3 regions of the Paracoccus sp. pheM1 genome follow, and region 3 is predicted to be linked to each of the others. Evidence: riboswitches for the same ligand, from Rfam matches in the RefSeq annotation. Region 3 holds a riboswitch; each other region holds the start of a gene.

Region 1 (3,225 bases), 880 kb from region 3:
CGTTCCTCATCCGCCAGCAGGATCTCTTCCGGTCCGGTTTTCCGGTCGTCGAACATGGTCTTTTCCTTCCTCAATGCGCGGCCGATTGCCGCTTTTTCGCGATTAGCTCTTCGTCGCAGCGCGGGCAGAACGCGTGTTCGCCCGCGATATGGCCATGCCTGGGGCAGACCGAGAATGTGGGCGTGACGGTGATATAGGGCAGGCCGAAATTCTCCAGCGCCCGGCGCACCAGCTTGCGGCAGGCCTCGGCCGAGGACAGCTGCGTGCCCATGTAGAGATGCAGCACCGTCCCGCCGGTGTATTTGCGCTGCAGCGCCTCTTGCCGTTCCAGCGCCTCGAACGGGTCGTCGGTAAAGCCGACAGGCAGCTGGCTGGAATTGGTGTAATAGGGCTCGTGTTCGGTGCCGGCCTGGAGGATGCCGGGAAAACGCCTGCGGTCCTCCTTGGCGAAGCGATAGGTGGTGCCCTCTGCCGGCGTCGCCTCCAGGTTATAGAGATGTCCGGTCTGTTCCTGGAAGGCGGTGATGCGCGCCCGCAGATGGTCGAGCAGCCGCAGCGCGAAGGCATGGCCCCAGCCCGTGGTGATGTCATGCGCATCGTCGGTGAAGTTGCGGATCATCTCGTTGATGCCGTTGACGCCCAGGGTCGAGAAATGGTTGCGCAGCGTGCCCAGGTAGCGCCGGCTATAGGGAAACAGCCCGTCGTCCATCAGCCGCTGGATCACCCGGCGCTTGATCTCCAGGCTGTCGCGGCCCAGGTCGAGCAATTCGTCCAGGCGCCGCAGCAGCCCGGCCTCGTCGCCCTTGTGCAGATGGCCCAGCCGCGCGCAGTTGACGGTGACGACGCCCAGCGAGCCGGTCTGCTCGGCGCTGCCGAACAGCCCGTTGCCGCGTTTCAGCAGCTCGGTCAGGTCCAGTTGCAGCCGGCAGCACATGGACCGCACCATGTTCGGCTTGAGGTCCGAGTTCAGGAAGTTCTGGAAATAGGGCAGGCCGTATTTCGCCGTCATCGCGAACAGCAGCTTGGCGTTCTCGCTGTCCCAGGGAAAATCCGGCGTGATGTTGTAGGTCGGGATCGGAAAGGTGAAGACCCGGCCCTTTTCGTCGCCGCGCGTCATCACCTCGATATAGGCGCGGTTGATCATGTCCATCTCGGCCTGCAGATCGCCATAGGTGAAACCCATCGGCTGACCGCCGATCACGGGCACCTGGTCGCGCAGATCCTCGGGGCAGACCCAGTCGAAGGTCAGGTTGGTGAACGGGGTCTGCGTGCCCCAGCGCGAGGGGACGTTGAGGTTGAAGATCAGCTCCTGCATGGCCTGCCGCACCTCGGCATAGCCCAGCCCATCCTTGCGGATGAAGGGGGCCATATAGGTGTCGAAGGAACTGAAGGCCTGCGCGCCAGCCCATTCGTTCTGCAGCGTGCCCAGGAAGTTCACGATCTGGCCGATGGCGCTGGACAGGCGCTTCGGCGGCCCGGCCTCGACCTTGCCGGGGACGCCGTTGAACCCCTCGGTCAGCAAGGTGCGCAGCGACCAGCCGGCGCAATAGCCGGCCAGCATGTCGAGGTCGTGGATATGCAGGTCGCCCCGGCGATGCGCCTCGCCCACGGCGGGCGGATAGACATGCGACAGCCAGTAATTGGCCACCACCTTGCCCGAGACGTTCAGGATCAGCCCGCCGAGCGAATAGTCCTGGTTGGCGTTGGCATTCACCCGCCAATCGGCGCGGTCCAGGTATTCGTTGACCGACGAGGCGACATCGATGGCGACATCCCTTGCCGGCGCGATGGGCGGGGACGTAAGCGGCGCCGGCATCAACGCGCCCTCCCTTGCCTGCGGCTTGCTGCCGCCCTTGCGGTGCTGCGGACGGCGGCGCCGGCCTTGGCAGGTCTGGTGGTGAAGGATGGCTGCATCTGTTCCCCGTGCTGCTGGGGGCGGGGCAGGCCAGGACGCATGGAGCCCTGCGGCGACAAGGCCGCATTGCCAGGCGCACCGCCGGGACACCCCGCCCGTGGTTCATCGTCATCATCACGGCAGGTCTCCTGGCTCGCAGGTCGCCGCCCTTGCCGGCCTTCCCAATGCCGTGCGGCACCAGTGGCGTGATCCGGCGCAGGCTCGCTGCTTACAGTTGCGGGGGCAGCGTCGGCCTTGCCCCGAAAGGCGCACCGGCTTCCCTCTTCGCTTTCGGACCGGATCGACCCGAAAGAACCGTGATGCCTACATATGGGGATGATGACGCCGTATCCGTCAAGATGTTGTATTGACCTGCGACATTTTGTGCAGGATAGTCCGGCCGCCTGGGCAGGGACCACGAAGCCCTATCCTGATCCGGGGCACGGCACTGGGCGGGCTGGTTGCGGGATTGCGCTTCGTGGACCTTCGGGTCGTCCCCCGGCCTTTGTGCCCATGGCCAAGCAGGGCCGGCACCGGAATGACCTTGGGCAGGAACCGCCAGCCATGGGCCTTTGCCAGCCTGGCTGACAGGGGCGCTAGATCGTCACCTTGACGAAGCTGTCGCGCAGCGCCGCGGACCAGGCGGCGGACATGGCCATGAAGGCCGGGTCGCCTTCCAGGATGCGGCGCTTGTGGCTGACCCGGCAGTCGTCCTTGCGGATCACCGCCAGGTCCAGCGGCATCCCCACCGACAGGTTCGAGCGCAGCGTCGAATCCATCGACAGCAGCACCGCCTTTTGCGCATCGGCCAGCGAGGTCTGGGGCGTCACCACCCGGTCGAGGATGGGCTTGCCGTATTTGTGCTCGCCGATCTGCAGGAAGGGGGTGTCCTCGGTCGCCTCGATGAAATTGCCCTCGGGATAGATCAGGAACAGCCGCATCTCGCCGCCGGCGCGCTGGCCGCCGACGATCATGCTGGCGCTGGCTTGCTGGTTCAGGTCGCGGCACTGGTCCACGATCTCGCGCCGGGTGCGGTTCAGCGTCCGGCCGATGATCGTCGCCACCTGCAGCATGGTGGACGCGCGCATGATCGAGGTCTCTTCATCGGCCTCGGGCAGTTCGATGGCCTCTTGCAGGCGGGCGATGGTTGTCTGGGTCAGCGACAGGCTGCCGGCGGTCATGATCGCGATCACCCGCTCGCCCGGCTGCTCGAAGAAGAACATCTTGCGATAGGTCGATATGTTGTCCAGCCCGGCATTGGTCCGGGTGTCCGAGAGCAGGACGAGCCCCTCGTTGAGCTTCAAGCCGACGCAATAGGTCATGACCGTTCC
Region 2 (3,225 bases), on a different contig from region 3:
CGACAGGTCGTCCCACAGCGGCATGGCGGCGGCCAGCTTGTCGCGCAGCCCGTCCTGCGAGCCCTTGATCAGCTCCTCGGACGGGTGGGCGACGAACCAGGCGAGCAGGGACAGCATGCCTTCGGTGCGCGCGCCGGTGATCTGGCCGCTGCCCTCGTAGCCGGGCGCGGTGATCTGGAAGGTCATCGGCTGGCCGCCCGGACCCATCAGGATCTCCTGCGACTGCTCCAGCCCCTCGGCGGTGAAGCTCATGGCCTGGTCGACGCCGCCGGCCTTGCCGGGCGCGCCGGTCAGCGACACCTCCATCCGCGCCGTGCGCTGGTGATCGCGCGAGACGACCTCGGGCTCGGTCGGGGGCTGTTCGGGCGCGGCTTCGGCGCCGGGCGGCGGCGGGGGCGCATATTGCACCGACTCGATGACGTAATCCGTCATCACCGCCGTCTGTTCGCGGAAACTCATCAGCCCCTCGTCCCAGATGCCGGTGGATTCGACCCTGGTCGTGCCCTTCTGCTCGAACAGGCGCGGCACCACCACCGACCAGCTCAGCACCTGGTCCTCGCTGACGCCCCAGCTGCCGTCGCCATTGTCGGTCAGCCGATAGGTCAGGGCCGAGACGCTGACCTGGGCCTGCTCGGCCGGAACCTGCGCCAGCAGCGGCGCCGGGTCGATCCGCAGTTCATAGCTTTCGCCCTGGGGGGTGACGGCGACCACGCCCTCGGTGCCGCCGAAATAGGTCTGGAAAACGCCGCGCAGCCGCGCGGCCCCCTCTTCGGTGGCGGGCACGGCCCAGGCCGCCGAGACGGGGCAGATCGCCAGCAGCGCCACAAGGCCTTGTCTCGCAAACATGTCCGAACATCCTTTCGAATTCACTGATCCTGCACAAGCGGCAGATGACAGGAAACAGGCTAGAACTCCACCCCCGGTTGCGCCTTGATGCCATCGCGGAAGGGGTGCTTGACCTGTTCCATCTCGGACACAAGATCGGCAAGCTCGATCAGTTCCGGCTTGGCGTTGCGTCCGGTCAGGACCACATGCGTCATCGGCGGCTTTTCGCTGCGCAGGAAATCCAGCACCTCGTCCAGGTCCAGGTAGTCATAGCGCAGCGCGATGTTGATCTCGTCCAGCAGGACCATGCGGATCTGCGGATCGCGGATCAGCTCCTTGGCCTTTTCCCAGCCGGCGCGGGCGGCGGCGATGTCGCGCTCGCGGTCCTGGGTTTCCCAGGTGAAGCCCTCGCCCATGGCGTGGAACTGGCACAGGTCGCCGAAATGCGTGGTCAGCAACCGCCGCTCGCCGGTGTCCCAGGCGCCCTTGATGAACTGCACCACCGCGCAGGGCATGCCATGGGCGATGCAGCGCAGGATCATGCCGAAGCCCGAGGACGACTTGCCCTTGCCCTTGCCGGTATGGACGATGACCAGGCCCTTCTCGCCCTGCTTCTCGGCCATCATCCGGTCGCGGGCGGCCTTGATCCGGGCCATCTTCTCGGCGTGGCGGGTATTGTCGTCGGTCTGCATCGGGCACTCCTTCGCTTGACAAGTCGGGACCGGGCGCGCACAGACGAGAGGCGCTGGTTCCTGTCCTACGACAGGCGAAGAGGGAATGCGACAGGCAACCGCCTGGAAGCAGCCGCCCCCGCGACCGTGACCGGAAAGGTCGCCCCGAGGCCACTGGCGAGACGCCGGGAAGGCGGGGCGGCCGTGGGCCCAGGCCCGAATCCGCAAGCCGGGAGACCTGCCAGCGCGCGAAGGATTGACCGGCGGACGGGGTGTTCCCGCTGGGGCTTGGGCGCTGGTCCCCTGCCTCGTGCCGCCTTGAGGGATGAAGGGCGCATGACCGTCACGCTGCATGTCTGCATCACCTGCCGCGCCGGCCAGCCCGTCCCCGAGGGCGAGCCCGTGCCCGGCGCGCGGCTGCATGACGCGCTGGCGGCCGAAGGCGCCCCCGACGGCGTGCGCATCGTCCCCGTCGAATGCCTGTCCGCCTGCGCCAACGGCGCCGCCATCGCGCTGTCGGCGGCGGGCCGCTGGACCTATGTCTACGGCCGCATGTCGGCCGAGGACGCGACCGAGATCCTGCTGGGCGCCGCCGCCTATGCCCAGGCCCCCGACGGCATCGTGCCCTGGCGCGAGCGCGTCACGATTTTCCGCAAGCGCAGCCTCGCGCGCATTCCCCCGATTGGATAGAAGATGAACGACCTGACCAAGACCCCCGTCACCGTCATCACCGGCTTTCTGGGCGCCGGCAAGACCACGCTGATCCGCCACCTGATGTCGCAGCCGCAGGGCAAGCGGCTGGCGGTGCTGGTCAACGAATTCGGCACCATGGGCGTCGACGGCGAGATCCTGAAGTCCTGCGCCGACGAGAATTGCCCGGCCGAGAACATCATGGAGCTGTCGAACGGCTGCATCTGCTGCACCGTCGCCGACGATTTCATCCCGACGCTGGAACGGCTGATGGCGATGCCGGTCAAGCCCGACCACATCCTGATCGAGACCTCGGGCCTGGCCCTGCCCAAGCCCTTGCTGAAGGCCTTCGACTGGCCGGCGATCCGCTCGCGCATCACCGTGGACGGGGTGATCGCGCTCGCCGATGCCGAGGCGGTGGCGGCGGGCCGCTTCGCCCCCGACGAGGCCGCGGTCGAGGCGCAGCGCGCCGCCGACGACAGCCTGGACCACGAGACGCCCCTCTCCGAGGTGTTCGAGGACCAGATCGCCTGCGCCGACATCGTGCTGCTGTCCAAGGCCGACCTGGCCGGCGAGCAGGGGCTGGCCGCCGCCCGCGCCGTGATCGAGGCCGAGGCGCCGCGCAAGCTGCCGATCCTGCCGCTGACCGACGGGGTGATCGACCCGCGCGTGATCCTGGGCCTGGGTGCCGCGGCCGAGGACGACCTCGCCGCCCGCCCCAGCCACCACGACGGCGCCGACGACCACGAACACGACGATTTCGACTCGGTGGTGATCGAGCTGGCCGAGATCGCCGACCCCGGCGAGCTTGCCGCCCGCATCGAGCGGCTGGCCCGCGAACAGAACATCCTGCGGGTCAAGGGCCATGTCGCCGTCGCCGGCAAGCCCATGCGCCTCTTGGTGCAGGCGGTGGGCGAGCGGGTGCGGCACCAATACGACCGGCCCTGGGGCGACGCCCCCCGCGCCTCGCGCCTGGTGGTGATCGCCGAACATGACGACATCGACGAGGCCGCGATCCGGGCGGTCCTGGCTGCCTGAC
Region 3 (3,225 bases):
CGCGCAGCTTTTCGTTGAAATAGGTGACGTCGACCACGCCCATGCCATTGGGAAGTTGCGCCTCGACGCCCAGGTCGAAGCCGCGGTTCTTTTCGGGCTTCAGGTTCGGATTGCCCTGGTAGACCGAAGAGCCATAATCCGCATTGGCGTAAAGCTCGAAATAGGACGGGTTGACCAGCCCGGTCCCGGCCGAGGCGTGCAGGCGGAAGGGCCGGTCCGGCACGTGCCAGGACAGGCCCAGATTCCAGCTGGTGAAGTCCTCGAACACCTTGTTGCCGTCGTGGCGGACACCGGCCTGGACATCCAGCCCGTTGTCCAGAAAGCCGCGATATTCCAGCGCGACCGAGGTCATCTCGCGCCGGTTTTCCGGGGCCGAGGAGCTTTCGTCCCTTTGCCGCTCGGCCAGCACGTTCAGCAGGTGCGACGCCTCGGCCACCGTGCCGTCGATGCCGAAGCTGCCGCGGTATTTCAGCTTGCGCGTCTCGCCGCGCGTGACCGGGCCGCCGTCCGAGCTTTGCTTGTAGATCGTGTCCTGATAGTCCAGCCGATGCGTCAGCCGGCCGCCCAGCATGGAATATTCGGCCCAGATCCCGCCCTGGAACTCGTCGCGTTCGCTGTATTTGTGCGGGTCGTCCACCACATATTCCTGCGCGCTGGTCGCGGACCAGCTGGTGGAATCGTAATCGTATTTCTCCTTCGCGCGGCGCAGGGTGGTGCCCAGGCGCAGATCCTCGCCGATCTGCCAGTCGCCCGAAAGCCCGATGGTCTTGCGGTTGGTCCCGTCCTTTTCGCCGCCGTCGCCCGACTGGTCATAGCCGTGGTCGTCCCGCGCCGAGAGGGTCAGCGCGATCCCGCCCTGCGCGCCGCGCTGGCTGACATGGGCCGAGGCGGCGGCGCCGTTGCCCAGCTCGACCGAGCCGCCGTAATGCAGCCCCGGTTCCCCCTTGCGGGTGATGATGTTGATGACGCCCGCCGAGGCGTTCGAGCCGTAATAGACCGATTGCGGCCCGCGCAGCACCTCGATGCGCTCGATATTGGCGGTCTCGAGCCCGGACAGGATGTATTCGTCGGCCCCGCCCGTCGCTTCGATCCCGTCGAGCAGGATCAGCGTGTGGTTGCCCTCGCCGCCGCGGATGCGGACCTGGGTGAAGGTCGAGCCGGTGGCCGAGACCGAAACCCCCGGCACGGCGCGCAGCGCGTCCTGCACGGTGGCGATGCCCCTGGCCTCGATCTCGGCGGCGGTCAGCACGGTATGGGCGCGGGCATAGCCGCCCTCGGCCACGGCGGTCAGCCCGCCCGAGATCACCACCTCGTCCAGGCGATAGCCTTCCTGGCCGGTGGCGGCCGCCGGCAGCAGGGCGGCGGTGGCGGCCAGCAGGGAAACCGGAGTTCTGAACATTCCAAAGCCTTTCCAGCACGGGCCCGCGGCCCGCGATTTGCAGAAATGCCCTGCGGAAAGGCTGGCAGGCCCGACCGCAAGACGACGATCGTCACCTCTGCGGAACGGCCGCTTTCCAGACGCGCCCCGCGCCGGAAATGGGTGATCGCCACGGCAGGTCTCCTGGCTCGCGGATCGCTGCTCAGGCCGGCCTTCCCAGGAGATCCCAGTGGCACGTTCGACCGTCGCTCACCGCTTACAGTTGCGGGGGCAGCCCCGGCCTTGCCCTGGCCGCATCGCGGCCGGCGGGCGCACCGGTGTTCCCTTTTCATCCGGCGCGCAAGCCCGCCGGAACCGTAGCGGCCCCGCATTGCCGCAGCCGGGCGCCGGCTGTCAAGCGGCAATGCACCCGGCGCCCGGCCGCCGCGACAACCTGTCCGGGAACGCGGCCGCGGAACCGCCCGCCGGGCCGCGGCATTGGGTCAGGTATCCGACGGAAGGGAAGGTCAAGCGATGGCCATGCCGCAGATCCTGGCCGTGCTGATCCTTTGCGCGATGATGGCGCTGTTCGTCTGGGGACGGCTGCGCTACGACGTGGTGGCGATGATCGCGCTGCTGGCCTCGCTGCTGGCCGGCACGGTCAAGCCGGAGGAGGCGTTCCGCGGCTTCAGCGACGACATCGTCATCATCGTCGGCAGCGCGCTGGTGGTCAGCGCCGGCATCTCGCGCTCGGGCGTGATCGAGGCGGTGATGCGCCGGATGCTGGGGCGGTTGCGGACCCTGCGCTGGCAGCTTCTGGTGCTGGTCGGCTCGGTCACGGGCCTGTCGGCGCTGGTCAAGAACATCGGCGCGCTGGCCATGCTGATGCCGGCGGCGCTGAAGATGGCGCGGCGCTCGGGGCATTCGCCCTCGGCCTATCTGATGCCGATGGCCTTCGGCTCGCTCTTGGGCGGGCTGATCACGCTGGTTGGCACTTCGCCCAACATCATCGTCTCGCGGGTGCGCGAGCAGATGACGGGCCAGCCCTTCACCATGTTCGACTATGCGCCGGTCGGCCTCGGCCTGTCGCTGGTGGGGCTGGTCTTCCTGCTTTTCGCCCATCGGCTGCTGCCGCGCGACCGCCGTGCGACGGCCTCGCTGAGCGAGGCGGTGAACATCAGCGACTATCACACCGAGGCCACCGTCCCCGAGGGCGCCGGCATCGTCGGCATGACGGTGGGCGAGTATCTCAGCGCCGTCGATGGCGAGGTGGCCGTGACCGGGCTGATCCGCGGCGGCGCGCGCCGCGCGGTGACGCTGCCCGACACGGTGATCGAGATGGGCGACACCCTGCTGTTGCGCGGCGAGCCGAATGCGCTGGAACGCGCCGTGACCAAGCTGGGCATGGAGCTGACCCGGCAGGATGCGGCGGCCGAAGAAGGGCTGCCGGCCGACAAGATCGGCGTGATCGAGGCGGTGATCGCGCCGGCCTCGCTTCTGGTCGGCCAGACGGTGGGGCGGATCGCGCTGTTCGACCAGCATGGCGTGAACCTGATCGCCATTTCGCGCGCCGGGCATCGCATGACGCAGCGGCTCAGCCGGACGGTGCTGGCGGCGGGCGACGTGCTGCTGGTGCAGGGGCCGATCGAGCTGTTGCCCGAGCGGATGCGCGTGCTGGGCCTGCTGCCCCTGGCCGAGCGCCATATCCGGCTGGGCGGGGTGCGCAAGCAATTGCTGCCGGTGCTGATCCTGGCCGTGGCCATGGCGGCGACGGCGGCGGGGCTGGTGCCTGTCGCCGTCGCCTTCTTCGCCGCCGCCGTGCTGATGATCCTGACCGGCGCGATCAGCGCCGAGGAAGCCTATGAGGC

The links. A riboswitch is a leader RNA that binds a small molecule or an ion and turns the genes downstream of it on or off. The one in region 3 is predicted to bind cobalamin.
Region 1: it holds a riboswitch for cobalamin, as region 3 does, so the genes downstream of both, KF941_RS17580 (ribonucleoside triphosphate reductase) here and KF941_RS21855 (TonB-dependent receptor) in region 3, are expected to answer to the same signal.
Region 2: it holds a riboswitch for cobalamin, as region 3 does, so the genes downstream of both, KF941_RS11115 (DUF1636 domain-containing protein) here and KF941_RS21855 (TonB-dependent receptor) in region 3, are expected to answer to the same signal.

What each region holds. Positions count from the first base shown of each region.
Region 1 is NZ_JAGXCX010000002.1:710,241-713,465, reverse strand. Features, by position in the region: gene nrdD (anaerobic ribonucleoside-triphosphate reductase) at 1-56, opposite strand, end outside; gene KF941_RS17580 (ribonucleoside triphosphate reductase) at 71-1,816, opposite strand; cobalamin riboswitch at 2,016-2,229, opposite strand; gene KF941_RS17575 (proteasome-type protease) at 2,491-3,216, opposite strand.
Region 2 is NZ_JAGXCX010000001.1:2,177,122-2,180,346, forward strand. Features, by position in the region: gene KF941_RS11105 (hypothetical protein) at 1-846, opposite strand, end outside; gene cobO (cob(I)yrinic acid a,c-diamide adenosyltransferase) at 906-1,517, opposite strand; cobalamin riboswitch at 1,555-1,757, shown strand; gene KF941_RS11115 (DUF1636 domain-containing protein) at 1,833-2,186, shown strand; gene cobW (cobalamin biosynthesis protein CobW) at 2,190-3,224, shown strand.
Region 3 is NZ_JAGXCX010000002.1:1,591,395-1,594,619, forward strand. Features, by position in the region: gene KF941_RS21855 (TonB-dependent receptor) at 1-1,399, opposite strand, end outside; cobalamin riboswitch at 1,534-1,752, opposite strand; gene KF941_RS21860 (SLC13 family permease) at 1,892-3,225, shown strand, end outside.